2 regions of the Photorhabdus sp. RM323S genome follow, and region 2 is predicted to be linked to the other one. Evidence: predicted binding sites of a transcription regulator. Region 2 holds the regulator's gene; the other holds the start of a gene.
What was found. Region 2 encodes CRP, which controls carbon source genes, mostly activating them, when cyclic AMP is high. Its sites were predicted from a motif close to ATGTGANNNNNNTCACAT; they were not measured.

Region 1 (7,409 bases), on a different contig from region 2:
GCGATTATTAAAAATGGGGCATGAGGTTGTGGGTATTGACAACCTTAATGACTATTATGATGTGAATCTTAAACAAGCACGGTTAGATTTATTATTTGATAAACCGGGTTTTAAATTTGAAAAGCTGGATTTAGCTGACAGAATAGCCATTTTTGATCTTTTTGTGCGGCATCAATTCCAGCGGGTTATCCATCTGGGCGCTCAGGCGGGTGTTCGCTATTCGTTGCAAAACCCAATGGCTTACATTGATTCGAATATAGTTGGGCATATCAATATCCTGGAGGGTTGTCGCCATAATAATGTTGAGCATTTATTATATTCTTCTTCCAGTTCTGTTTATGGGTTAAATAGAAAGCAACCGTTTTCGACAAACGATTCAGTTGATCACCCAATTTCACTATATGCGGCAACTAAAAAATCAGATGAATTAATGTCTCATTGTTACTCTCATCTTTATCAGTTGCCAACGACAGGCTTGCGATTTTTCACCGTATATGGCCCGTGGGGGCGTCCTGATATGGCTTTATTTAAGTTCACTAAAGCGATGTTATTAGGGCAGCCTATTGAGGTTTATAACCACGGTAACATGGTTAGAGACTTTACTTATATCGATGATATCGTCGAATCAATAATCAAGTTGCAAGACATCATTCCTGCATCAAATGAGCGCTGGATGGTTGAGGATGGGCAAATATCTGCCAGTTCTGCTCCTTACTGTATTTATAATATTGGTAATGGTCAACCAACTAGACTAGGTGATTTTATTGAGGCGATAGAAGAGTCATTAGGCATTCAGGCTAAGAAAAATTTTATGCCCATGCAAGATGGTGATGTTCTATCGACCTGTGCTGATTCAAGTGACCTTTTTCAAAAAATAGGATTTGCCCCCAATACGCCGCTAAAGCATGGCGTGAAGCAGTTTGTAGAGTGGTATTTGAATTTCTATCATCAATCCAAATAAGAAAAAGGAGCCATTGGCTCCTTTTCTATTGAATCACTGACAGCGATCCAAGAGAAGTAAATAACTGTACCTGATTGGTTATTAATTTGCCTTAGCATTGGCTAAGTTAGTCACTAGCTAGCGTTGCTTCACAACAAAGAAATGACACCTACAGGTTGTTACTTGATTAAATGCCTGCCAATGATGTTTAAGCTCATATAACAGGCATTAATACGTTTGTCAGTTAAACCGTTTATATAATAAAAATACCCTTGTGAGAGGGTATTTTTATAATTAAATCAATTTAAAAACAACATGTTAGAGCAAGAAGCTTTCCAGAGTTTTTCCTTCGTCTTCAATTGCTTTTTTGATAACAGCTGGTGTACGCCCTTGACCTGTCCAGGTTTTAGTTTCACCGTTTGTATCAACGTATTGGTATTTAGCTGGACGCGCAGGACGTTTTGTTTTACCAGCAGATTTGCCGGCGCTCATTGTCTGAAGCAATTCACTTGGATCAATTCCTTGATCAAGAATCATTTTACGAACTTCTTCCAATTTGCGTGTACGTTCCTCTAATTCAGCTTGTACCTGACTTTCTTCTTCACGACGCTCTTCAACAGCGACGGTCAGTTTTTCAAGTATTTCTTCTAAGAACTCAAGTTCACATTCTCTTGCTTGAGCTCGTAAAGTACGGATGTTATTTAGGGTTTTTAAATCGCTCATTGTCCTGGTCTCAAATTATAATGATGATGGCTGATGTGGATATAATAATAGAATGCTATTTTATTTTCTGCAATAGTCATTTTCTCATATTCGGATAAAATGACTCTTTTTTTTAAACGTAATTTCTTTACAAAAGTTATATAGCGCTTTTTATACAGCTATTTCGATTGTCATTCCACAATAACATGTTCAGGGTACCTTTAACAAAGGGGGTCATGATTATCTCTCTAATTTATAAACCAAGCATATACTAAATCGGTAAGTAATTTTAACTGTTTCTTATCATACCTGCTAAGGCAGAATAATACTAAGTTAAAAAAAACTTATGACTAATCCATGAGTTATCGTCGATTTTCTGTGACTATTTTCTGGGAGTAAGTCACGCGCATTATTAATTTGTATACAATATGCAACAAATCAGTCTGGCTTTCATTTCTTAATTTAAACATGAACATTTGTCGTTTAAATGCGCTTTATTACTCATTTGATGTGATCAAGGTCATGAATCATTAAGACATCATTAAGCTAAATATTTCTGTATATCAATCGGTAAAGCTTACTGAGATGGATAATCACCACTAAAGTTTATGGTAAACTCATCTGACTATATGGCTTTATAAATTTTGTTAAGAGGCAGGGCCAATGGCTCAACTTTATTTTTATTACTCCGCAATGAACGCCGGAAAATCGACATCACTGTTGCAATCCTCTTATAACTATAATGAGAGAGGGATGAGAACGCTGATTTTTACCGCAGAAATTGACACCCGGTTTGAAAAAGGAAAAGTCAGTTCTCGGATTGGATTATCTGCTGATGCACTTTTGTTTAGCCAACAGACAGATATTGGTGAGTTAATTAGAAATGAAAATATGCGGGAAAAAGTGCATTGTGTGCTGATTGATGAGTGTCAGTTTCTCACGAAAGCACAGGTTGAACAGCTATGTAAAGTGACTGACTACGATGATATTCCGGTTCTTTGCTATGGGCTGAGAACGGATTTCAGCGGAGAGCTTTTTAGTGGTAGTCAGTATCTTTTGGCGTGGGCTGATAAGCTAGTTGAGCTGAAAACTATCTGCCATTGTGGGCGCAAGGCAAGCCGTGTATTACGTTTTGATGGCGAAGGTATGGTCGTTTATGATGGCGAACAGGTTGATATTGGTGGTAATGAGAAATATGTGTCTGTTTGCCGTAAGCACTATATGGATGCTATCAGTAAGGCTAAGGAAAGACGAAGATAAGTATACAATTTATAATTCTGTTGTCTGTTGTAAAGCTTCCTGAGGCCGTTTGAGAGCTTGGATTAACCGTGAGGAAAATGGGGCAGAGGTAAAGTTAAAGGGGCTTATATTTGCCCCTTTTAAGTGGTTTACATCAGTTAACAGCCTGTTTTTTCCGGAGGTTCTGGCGTTACCTCTGTTTCTGTGAATTCACGGCCATAGAATGAATCTAGCAGTAATTGTTTCAGCTCAGAAATCAGGGGGTAGCGTGGGTTAGCGCCAGTGCATTGGTCGTCGAAGGCATCTTCAGACAACTTATCAATTTTTGCCAGGAAGTCAGCTTCCTGAACACCGGCTTCGCGGATAGATGTTGGGATACCCAGTGTCGATTTCATCTCTTCCAGCCATGCCAGCAGTTTTTCGATTTTTGCTGCTGTATGGTCGCCGGTCGCAGATAAACCAAGATGATCCGCAATTTCAGCATAACGACGGCGGGCTTGCGGGCGGTCATATTGGCTGAATGCAGTCTGTTTGGTTGGGTTATCGTTAGCGTTATAACGGATAACGTTACAAATCAGCAGTGCGTTAGCAAGGCCATGTGGAATATGGAACTCCGAACCCAATTTATGTGCCATAGAGTGACATACTCCCAGGAAAGCATTAGCAAATGCAATACCCGCAATAGTTGCAGCATTATGAACCCGTTCACGGGCGATTGGGTTAGTGGCGCCTTCGTGATAGCTGGCTGGGAGGAACTCTTTCAATAGTTTTAGCGCTTGCAGTGCTTGTCCGTCAGAGTATTCGTTTGCCAGGACCGATACGTAAGCTTCCAGGGAATGGGTGATTGCGTCTAGTCCACCAAAAGCACACAGTGATTTTGGCAGATTCATCACCAGGTTGGCATCAACGATAGCCATATCCGGCGTCAGAGCATAATCAGCCAGTGGATATTTCTGACCGGTTGCATCATCAGTGACAACGGCGAAGGGTGTCACTTCAGAGCCTGTACCGGAAGTTGTGGTAATCGCTACCATTTTCGCTTTAATCCCCATTTTGGGGAATCGGTAGATACGTTTACGGATATCCATAAACCGCAGGGCTAATTCTTCGAAATGCGTTTCAGGGTGTTCATACATCACCCACATAATTTTGGCGGCATCCATTGGAGAACCACCACCCAAGGCAATAATGATATCTGGTTTGAATGAGTGCATTTGTTCCGCACCCTTACGAACAATGCTTAGGGTAGGGTCTGCTTCAACTTCAAAGAAAACTTCGGTTTCTATCCCGTGGGATTTCAGCACATCAGTGACCTGGTCAGCATAGCCATTATTGAATAAGAAACGGTCTGTTACGATGAAGGCACGTTTTGCGCCATCAGTTGCGACTTCCTCTAATGCGATAGGCAGTGAACCGCGGCGGAAGTAAATTGATTTTGGAAGTTTATGCCACAGCATATTTTCTGCCCTTTTCGCCACAGTTTTGGTGTTGATGAGATGTTTTGGCCCTACGTTTTCAGAGATAGAGTTTCCTCCCCATGAACCGCAGCCCAGTGTCAGAGATGGGGCAAGTTTGAAATTATAGAGATCACCGATACCCCCCTGGGAAGCGGGTGTATTCACCAGAATACGGGCTGTTTTCATTTTGTCGCCAAAGTATTTGATGCGTGCCGCTTGATTGTCCTGGTCGGTATACAGGCAGGATGTGTGACCAATCCCCCCCATTTCAACCAGTTTTTCCGCTTTCTCTACCGCGTCTTCAAAATTGTTACCACGATACATTGCGAGTAATGGAGACAGTTTTTCGTGGGCGAAGGGTTCTGCTTTATCAATCAGATTGACTTCTCCGATTAGGATCTTGGTTCTTTCCGGAACATGAAAGCCGGCCATTTCGGCAATTTTCGTTGCGGGTTGACCAACAATTTCCGCATTCAGGTTACCGTTTTTCAGGATGATATCTTGAACTGCTTTCAGTTCCTTACCTTGTAACAAATAACCACCATGAGTAAAGAAACGTTTACGCACCTGATCATAAACAGAATCCACCACGATAACGGACTGTTCTGAAGCACAGATAACACCGTTGTCGAAAGTTTTGGACATCAGAATAGAGGCGACTGCGCGTTTAATATCAGCTGATTCGTCGATGACGACCGGTGTGTTCCCCGCACCAACGCCGATTGCCGGCTTACCAGAGCTGTATGCTGCTGTTACCATACCAGGGCCACCGGTCGCCAGGATCAGGTTGATATCTTGGTGGTGCATCAATGCATTGGAAAGTTCAACAGACGGTTCATCAATCCAGCCAATAATATCTTTTGGTGCACCGGCTTCCACCGCAGCACACAGAACCAATTCAGCTGCTTTATTTGTTGCTTTTTTAGCGCGTGGATGGGGTGAAAAAATAATACCGTTACGGGTTTTCAGGCTGATCAGCGCCTTAAAAATCGCGGTGGATGTTGGGTTAGTTGTTGGCACGATACCGCAGATTAAGCCAATAGGTTCGGCGATAGTGATGGTGCCGAATGTTTTGTCTTCGGACAAAATGCCACAGGTTTTCTCATCTTTATAAGCGTTATAGATGTATTCGGAAGCGAAATGGTTTTTGATCACTTTATCTTCGACAATCCCCATCCCTGATTCCGCCACGGCTAATTTTGCTAAAGGGATGCGTGCATCTGCTGCTGCAAGGGCCGCGGCACGGAAGATCTTGTCAACTTGCTCCTGAGAAAAGTTGGCAAATTCACGTTGTGCTTTTTTAACCCGAGCAATCAGCTCGTTCAGTTCAGTAATATGAGTTACAGTCATAGAGAAGTACTCCTGGAAAATATTAAAAATACTTAAATATCAATGGATAAGGGTTTTTTAGACTATTTAGCTTGGTGATTTTATGATGGCTACAGATTACCATTCGGTATTAAATAGATATTGATCTTAATCACATAAATCCCAAGCTGACTCCTTTCAGCTTGGGTGAGTGATTATTATCGTTAGTTGAGTGATAAAAGTGTTAGTAAGGTTGAGTTTTTAACCTAATGAAAAAATTGGGTTAACAATTTGTTATATAAGACATTTTAAATTGAAAAATGAGTCTCAGCCGATGGAAAGCGGAACGTCATCCGTATAAAGTAAAGAAAAAATTAAGTTTTCTATGATTTTTGGGTAAGTAATCATATGAAAATATTTTCGTTAACACTGTGTAACTCAAGGGGGGTTATTAGTGGGTGATTTACTGTTGGATCTTTCTGGTTATATTAAGTTTTTTGTTGGGCTGTTTGCACTCGTCAATCCTGTTGGTATTTTGCCGGTTTTTATCAGCATGACTCACTACCAGGCTCAGGCCGTCCGCAATAGAACTAATTTTGTTGCCAATATTTCTGTTGCCATCATTTTATGGACAGCTTTGCTGCTGGGTGATTCGATACTGCGGATGTTTGGCATTTCCATTGACTCTTTCCGTATTGCCGGGGGGATCCTTGTTGTGACAATCGCTATGTCGATGATTAACGGTAAACTTGGGGAAGACAAACAGAATAAGCAAGAAAAATCAGAAACCGCCATTAGAGAGAGTGTTGGTGTTGTGCCGCTGGCATTGCCGTTAATGGCTGGCCCCGGGGCGATCAGCTCTTGTATTGTTTGGAGTTCCCGCTATCAGGGATGGCAGAATTTTATTGGGCTGGTGATAACCAGTGCATTGTTTGCTTTTTGCTGCTGGTTGTTATTCCGATCAGCTCCCTTGGTCGTCAAATATCTTGGGCAAACAGGCATTAACGTTATCACCCGAATTATGGGGCTGCTATTGATGTCTTTGGGGATCGAACTGATTGTGGCAGGGATCAGAGCATTATTCCCAGGGTTACTCTGATACGATTGACGATAAAATGTGTTAGGTTCTTCTCAAGTCAAATTATAAATTATAATATTCTTGTCATTTTTATTATAAAGCCTGTCTTATAGGTTTTTCTCACTTATTTTACTGGTATTCCCTGAATTTTATACAAATAACCCAATATTTTTCTAAACTATTTTTGTCTGCTAGTGCAATCTGTAACTGGTTGCTTCCATCGTAGTTTTGTGATGAATGTAGGTTTTTAATTTGCATTGATTGCAATTTGTTAAAATTATGTTTATTTTCATCTCTGGTCTACCTTTGTTTACTATTTTAGTTAAGCTAAATGTAAATAAAATGATGTGTATCAGTTAGTTACGGTGTTATTTTGGATGTTTTGTCAATTAATGTAATAGATTGCATTAAGTTGTTTGTTAAGGATGGTTTGTACAATATGGGAAGGGTATTTTAACAATTGATATGATAAGTCTCCTTTAATATTTAATCCGTTACTTTGAGCTAAATAATGTGAAGGTACTGGCCCTTACAGGATATATGCGAAATGAATGAGCAGGTTCACCAAACTGGAGGTAAAAAATGAAGATCAAACAATTAAAATTACATAAGTTTGTTTCCTGTATATTTTTATTATCGGTATTTCCTGTTACGCCCGTGTTTGCCGCTGAGGTCCCAGAGGGGG
Region 2 (7,409 bases):
CGATATTGCCTCTACCAATAAAAAACAGCTTAAAGAGAAGCAGGTTAGTGCCGTACATAAGTTTTTGGCAAAATTCGCAACTATTTTTACACCACTGATCCCCGGCTTTATTGCCGTTGGTCTGCTTTTAGGCTTTGCCACCTTACTTGAACAGATAGCCGTCCAAGGAGTTGAGCAGCCTAATGCCACGTTGATTGAAATTATCGGTTATATGAAAGTGTTCAGTAAGGGCATGTTCAGCTTCCTGAGTATTCTGATTGGCTATAACGCGCAAAAAGCCTTTGGCGGATCGGGCATCAACGGTGCGATTATCGCTTCGCTGTTTGTGCTCGGTTATAACCCAGATGCCACCAGCGGTTTTTACGCGGGTATTTCCACTTTCTTTGGTTACAGCATCGATCCACGCGGCAATATTATCGGCGTTCTAATCGCCGCCATTCTGGGTGCATGGGTAGAGCGGCAGGTGCGTAAAATCATTCCAGACAATTTGGATATGATCCTCACCTCAGCTGTGACTTTGCTGATCATGGGAGCGATCGCTTTTATTATTATCATGCCATTGGGAAGTTATCTGTTTAGCGGTATGTCATGGCTGTTCCTTCATCTTAATGGTAATCCTTTTGGTACTGCAATTCTGGCGGGATTGTTTCTACTCGCCGTCATGTTCGGTGTTCATCAAGGCTTTGTTCCGGTCTATTTTGCGTTAATGGATGCACAAGGCTTTAACTCGCTGTTCCCCATTCTTGCAATGGCAGGAGGCGGACAGGTTGGCGCAGCACTGGCACTGTATATCAAAGCTAAACAAGGCTCGCTGCTGCGCACTCAAATAAAAGGTGCCATTATCCCCGGCTTTCTCGGCATTGGGGAGCCGTTGATTTACGGAGTAACACTGCCACGAATCAAACCCTTTATCACTGCCTGTTTGGGCGGTGCCGCCGGGGGTTTCTTTATCGGTCTGGTCGCTTATTCAGGTTTGCCCGTTGGACTGAATACGGTTTTCGGCCCATCTGGATTGGTCGCACTGCCACTGATGACCTCCAACAGCGGTATTTTTATCGGAATGGCAGTGTACGCAGCCGGGCTGGTAGTTGCTTATCTCAGTGGTTTTGTATTGACTCTGCTGTTCGGCAGTAAAAATATTGATTTGACTTGATATTGCCGATTCGCACATTACCGGAAGTCAATGCTCGCAGCACAGCAGAACCACTGTCAAATTTGCGCCACTGAACATCAGCACCAAATTGCCAGGCAAAATCATCGTTATATTGGGCGACTTTTGCCGGCTTCTGGCGAAATTTGGTAAGCGATCGTCACTTAAAGAATGAATAAATATGCTTTATAACCAAAATGGAATTAATGAATTAAATTACCCAATCCAGATCAATGGCACACAAGTTGCAGTTAATATTCCCATCATAATATTGAAAATAAACCAGGCATTGCGACTACGGAGCAACGTTCCAATCAATGAACCAAAACCAGTCCACATGATGCTACTCAGGAAACTTATCAATATTGTTGCAACACTAATCATTGTGATGGAATAGAGATACTGTTCACCGGCAATACTGTAGCTGCCAACCGATCCCAATCCCATTAGCCAGGCTTTCGGATTCAAGAACTGTAGTAACCAGCCCTGGTACCACCGCACGGGCTTTATGACAGCGCTGCCTTTGGTATCCAAACGCCGGTAACTGGCTGTTGCTGTTTTCCATGCTAACCACAGTAAATAGAGGCTACCTGCTATTTTCATTATCGTGTGAATAGTAGGATAAACCAGCAGTAATGCTGCCACACCGAAAGCGGACAGATATAAAATCGTCTGCATTCCCAGAAGAATGCCAAATATCAACCCCAAAGAGCGGATAAAACCAAAGTTGGCGCCAGATGAGGTCAGCAACATGTTGTTTGGACCTGGGGTAATGGCAGAAATAAACAAAAAAGTTGTTAATGAAAAAATCAGGCTTGCTGTCATGAATGGTTCCTTTCATCCTGAATAATTGAGTTTCCCTTTCACAGAAAATATCAGTATGTTATTTACCATACAAGATAACTAATCATTTAACTCGAAACCATTATGTCCGATATCTTTCGTCCTCTAACCGGAGCCAGTAATCCGCATTTGCAGACATTACTCCCGCGTCTGGTGCGGCGGTATCCTGAACTGCAACCCTACTGGCAACGACTTAATCTGCCAGATAACGATTTTGTTGACCTGGCATGGAGTGAAGATCCAGCAACCGCAGCACATAAGCCACGGCTGATCCTGTTTCATGGTCTGGAAGGCAGTTTCCACAGCCCTTATGCCCACGGTTTGCTTCATATTTGTCAGAAAAAAGGCTGGCTTGGCGTTGTCATGCATTTCCGTGGATGCAGTGGTGAACCGAACCGTCAAAAACGTCTCTATCATTCTGGCGAAACAGGCGATGCCCGTTATTTTCTGAACTGGTTAAAACAGGCCTACGGTGATGTGCCAACCTCAGCCGTGGGTTATTCAGTCGGCGGTAATATGCTGGCCTGCTATTTGGCAGAAGAAAAAACAGATGCCCAAATCAATGCGGCCGTCATTGTTTCTGCCCCTCTGATGCTAGAAGCCTGTTCCAGCCGGATAGAAAAAGGATTTTCTCAGGTTTACGAGCGCTATTTGCTTAATAATCTGAAACGTAATGTTACCCGCAAATTGCTCCGCTACCCAGGTTCGCTGCCTATTAATCTGTCCCAAGTAAAAGGATTGAAACATATTCGGGAATTTGATGAAATTGTAACCGCAAAAATCCACTGTTTTAAAGATGCAGCGGACTACTACCGTCAGTGCAGCGCTCTGCCTCGCCTGCCTGACATTACGGTGCCACTGTTGATTATTCATGCCAAAGACGATCCCTTTATGGCGTCGGAAGTCGTCCCTGACCTCAACACGTTACCCAAAAATATTGAATACCAATTGACAGAATATGGTGGACATGTCGGCTTTGTCAGTGGTTCACTCAAAAAACCACAAATGTGGCTGGAACAACGCATTCCAGGCTGGCTGTCATCTTATCTGGAGCAACCGCAATGATTATTCCGTGGCAACAACTGGAAGCAGAAACTCTGCTAAATTTGATAGAGAGCTTTATCCTGCGGGAAGGTACTGACTATGGCGAACATGAAAAATCCCTTGAGCAAAAAGTCACTGACATTCGCCGTCAGTTGGAACGGGGGGATGTTATTCTGGTGTGGTCTGAACTGCATGAGAGCATCAATATTATGCCAAAAGAAATGTTCCATTCTTAACATTATGGAGTTTACTGCTTATGTCCGCCAAACATCCGATTATTGCGATTACCGGCTCCAGCGGTGCCGGAACAACAACGACCAGTTTAGCTTTTCGTAAGATTTTCCAGCAACTTAACATCAGCGCAGCACAGATAGAAGGGGACAGTTTCCACCGTTATACCCGCCCTGAAATGGACGCGGCAATCCGTAAAGCCAAGGAGCAAGGTAGACATATCAGTTATTTTGGCCCAGAAGCTAATGATTTTGGCATGCTGGAGAAAACCATGATTGACTATGGTGAAACCGGTGAAGGCCGTTGCCGTAAATACCTTCACACCTATGATGACGCGGTGCCTTACAATCAGCTTCCCGGTACATTTACGCCGTGGGAAGCCTTACCAAAGCAGACCGATGTGCTGTTTTATGAAGGCCTGCACGGTGGCGTAGTCACACCACAACATAATGTTGCCAGTCATGTCGATCTGCTGGTGGGGGTAGTACCGATCGTCAACCTTGAATGGATACAGAAACTTATCCGCGATACTGGAGAACGGGGACATTCACAGGAAGCCGTGATGGATTCCGTTGTTCGTTCTATGGATGATTATATTAACTACATTACTCCCCAATTTTCACGAACACATATCAACTTCCAACGCGTGCCGACAGTTGATACATCCAATCCCTTTTCAGCCAAAGCCATTCCATCACTGGATGAGAGTTTTATCGTCATCCGCTTCCGTGATCTTACTCAAATTGATTTCCCGTACCTTTTATCAATGTTACAAGGTTCATTTGTTTCAAGTATTAATACCATCGTAGTTCCCGGTGGAAAAATGGGGCTGGCAATGGAATTAATTATGACGCCATTGGTACAGCGATTACTGGAAGGGGAAAAGATTTGTTGATTAAAACCTGGGATAAATCCAGAAAACCCAGCGTTTGAATTCACTTCTTATATTATTCAGTTAAAAAAACAGGTAACTGATATTAGTTACCTGTCGTTATTTTTCAATCAGGAAATAATATCTTACTCTGTCTCTTTAATTTCAAAGCTGTGGGTAAGTTCAACTGATTTACCCAGCATCAACGAAACAGAACAATATTTCTCAGCAGAAAGCGTGACGGCGCGTTCAACCGCTTTCTCTGTTAAATCCTTGCCGGTAACAATAAAATGCAGATTAATAGAAGTAAACAAGCGTGGCGCCTCTTCACGACGGTGGGAAGTTAATTTCACTTCACAATCTTTTATGTCATATCTGCCTTTCTGCAAAATAGAAATAACATCAATCGTGCTGCAACCGCCAACTGCCATTAATACCATTTCCATTGGGCTTGGTGCCTTATCGCCAGCATTTCCATCCATCATTATCTGATGGCCTGAAGATGACTCCCCCAAAAGAGACAACCCTTCAACCCATTTTACCCGCGCTTGCATAAGTACCTCTTAAGTCATTTTTTGCATCAAAGCCTACTCTTTCAGTATTAAACTGGCAATCTAATGAGCGGTTTATTATGCTGAAACAATACAAGACAAGACAGAAACCTTTTCCTGTGTTAAAAACAGAAGCAGGTCTGGGTATATGTGGGTTAAGATCAATACTCAAGTTTCGAATTTCAGATAACCTATATAAAACCCTCACCTGTCGGTTTTTCAGCAAACTAATATGTTAAGCTAGTGTCTTTTAAGCCAGCCTGACGAGAAACTTTTAGGTTCTCGTGTTATTTAGGCAGCGATAACAACAGAGGATGAAGCGAATGGTTCTCGGCAAGCCACAAACAGACCCCACTCTTGAATGGTTTTTGTCACACTGCCATATTCATAAATATCCATCCAAAAGCACGCTTATTCATCAAGGCGAAAAAGCAGAGACGCTTTACTACATCGTAAAAGGTTCTGTTGCGGTTTTGATTAAAGATGAAGAAGGCAAAGAGATGATCCTCTCCTATTTAAACCAGGGAGATTTCATTGGCGAACTTGGATTATTTGAAGAAGGACAAGAGCGTACAGCCTGGGTACGGGCCAAAAGCGCCTGTGAAGTAGCGGAAATTTCCTATAAAAAATTCCGCCAACTGATTCAGGTAAACCCGGATATTTTAATGCGTTTATCTGCCCAAATGGCAAGCCGTTTGCAAACAACTTCTGAGAAAGTCGGTAACCTGGCTTTCCTGGATGTGACCGGCCGGATTGCTCAGACTTTACTGAATCTGGCGAAACAACCCGATGCAATGACTCACCCGGATGGAATGCAAATCAAAATCACTCGTCAGGAAATTGGTCAGATTGTTGGCTGTTCCCGTGAAACGGTTGGCCGTATTCTAAAAATGCTGGAAGACCAAAACCTGATCTCCGCACACGGCAAAACAATCGTTGTTTACGGTACCCGTTAACACCTAATTAATCAGCGCATTATCCTGCGCTGATTTCTCTTGTACTTACTTTACACCAACTGGCTAATTGCTTTCTCCAGCCGTTCCATTCCCCGGGTTATCTCTTCTTCACCGATAATCAACGAAGGCGTGAAACGCAGTACATCCCCCCCGGCACTCAACAACATCAGACCATTTTCAGCCGCCAGTTGCAGGATCTCTTTAGATTTCCCCTGATACGGCGCTTTTAGTTCCGCACCAATCAGCAACCCCTTGCCACGGATTTCACCAAATATCGAATATTGCTGATTGATATCGTTCAGAAAATTCACAATCAAATGATGGCGTTTTTCAACACCCTCCAAGACCTCTGGCGTATTGATAATGTCAAAAGCGATATTTGCCACCGCACAAGCCAACGGATTACCACCATAAGTTGTGCCGTGAGTTCCCAGCGCCATCACCGAAGCAATATTCGCTGTAGTCAGCATAGCGCTGACCGGGAAACCATTTCCCAATGCTTTCGCGGTGGTGATAATGTCCGGCACAACATCATAATACATATAAGAAAATAACTTGCCGGTACGCCCCATCCCACTTTGCACTTCATCAAATACCAGCAGTACCTGATGCTGATCGCAAAGCTCACGCAACCCATGAATAAATGCCGGTGTCGCCGGTGTGACGCCCCCTTCACCCTGAACAGGTTCTAATACAACAGCGCAAGTATGGTCATCCATGACTGCCTTGACTGCATCCAAGTCATTAAAAGGCACATGAATAATATCGGCGGGTTTTGGCCCAAAACCATCAGCGTATTTTGGTTGACCACCAACAGAGACTGTAAACAGGGTACGACCATGAAACCCCTGATGGAATGCGATAATTTTGGTTTTATAGGGATGGTAACGGGTAATGGCATAGTGACGCGCCAGCTTAAATGCGGCTTCATTCGCTTCCGCTCCGGAGTTGGCAAAAAATACCCGCTCCGCAAAAGTTGCATCAATCAGTTTCTGCGCGAGTATCAAAGCTGGTTCACTGGTGAAAATGTTACTGATATGCCAAAGTTTCTCTCCTTGCTGCTTTAGAACATCCACTAGCGCAGGATGGCAATGTCCCAAAGCCATAACAGCAATACCACCAGCAAAATCAATATACTCTTTCCCTTGCTGATCCCATACACGACTACCTTGCCCTTTCACCGGTATAAACTGTGCCGGTGAATAAATTGGCAACATGACTTGATCGTATGTATTTCTGTTTACTGCGGCACGCTCCATCATTTCCCCACCCGTTTTTTATATATACGCCATTCAAAAGTGAAATTATAATCATTGAATATGCATAAAAAATCAAAAATGGGCAAATGAAAAAGATGAATAATTGAAGAAATTATTGGTATCTGGTTAATATCTAAGGAAGTTACTCAGTAGCTGATGCCCTTGCTCACTGAGAATACTTTCAGGATGGAACTGCACACCTTCTAAGGGCAAAGTACGATGACGAATTCCCATGATCTCATCGACATTGCCGTTATGCTGACTCCATGCAGTAACTTCAAATACTGCTGGTAAAGTCTCTGCGGCAATCACCAATGAATGGTAACGGGTAACCGTTAATGGCCGGTTAAGCCCTTTGAACACACCTTGCTGATTATGATGAATAGCAGAAGTTTTCCCATGCATCACCTCCCTGGCTTTTACCACACTGGCACCGAATGCCTGCCCAATTGCCTGATGCCCAAGGCAAACACCAAGGATCGGCAATTTATCCGAAAAATGAGA

Region 1: a site for CRP is predicted at 5,807-5,824, ahead of adhE (bifunctional acetaldehyde-CoA/alcohol dehydrogenase). Genes of this name have one in related genera too.

What each region holds. Positions count from the first base shown of each region.
Region 1 is NZ_JBHFKZ010000009.1:67,409-74,817, reverse strand. It holds gene ACGF7G_RS06575 (NAD-dependent epimerase) at 1-961, shown strand, start outside; gene hns (histone-like nucleoid-structuring protein H-NS) at 1,259-1,663, opposite strand; gene ACGF7G_RS06565 (thymidine kinase) at 2,306-2,902, shown strand; gene adhE (bifunctional acetaldehyde-CoA/alcohol dehydrogenase) at 3,040-5,688, opposite strand; gene ACGF7G_RS06555 (YchE family NAAT transporter) at 6,101-6,745, shown strand; gene ACGF7G_RS06550 (ABC transporter substrate-binding protein) at 7,307-7,409, shown strand, end outside.
Region 2 is NZ_JBHFKZ010000028.1:21,021-28,429, forward strand. It holds gene murP (PTS N-acetylmuramic acid transporter subunit IIBC) at 1-1,153, shown strand, start outside; partial or broken gene tauA (taurine ABC transporter substrate-binding protein) at 1,143-1,314, opposite strand; gene ACGF7G_RS12825 (LysE family translocator) at 1,367-1,975, opposite strand; gene ACGF7G_RS12830 (hydrolase) at 2,078-3,058, shown strand; gene ACGF7G_RS12835 (YheU family protein) at 3,055-3,273, shown strand; gene ACGF7G_RS12840 (phosphoribulokinase) at 3,294-4,163, shown strand; gene ACGF7G_RS12845 (OsmC family protein) at 4,286-4,693, opposite strand; gene crp (cAMP-activated global transcriptional regulator CRP) at 5,014-5,646, shown strand; gene ACGF7G_RS12855 (aspartate aminotransferase family protein) at 5,697-6,908, opposite strand; gene ACGF7G_RS12860 (aminodeoxychorismate synthase component II) at 7,032-7,409, opposite strand, start outside.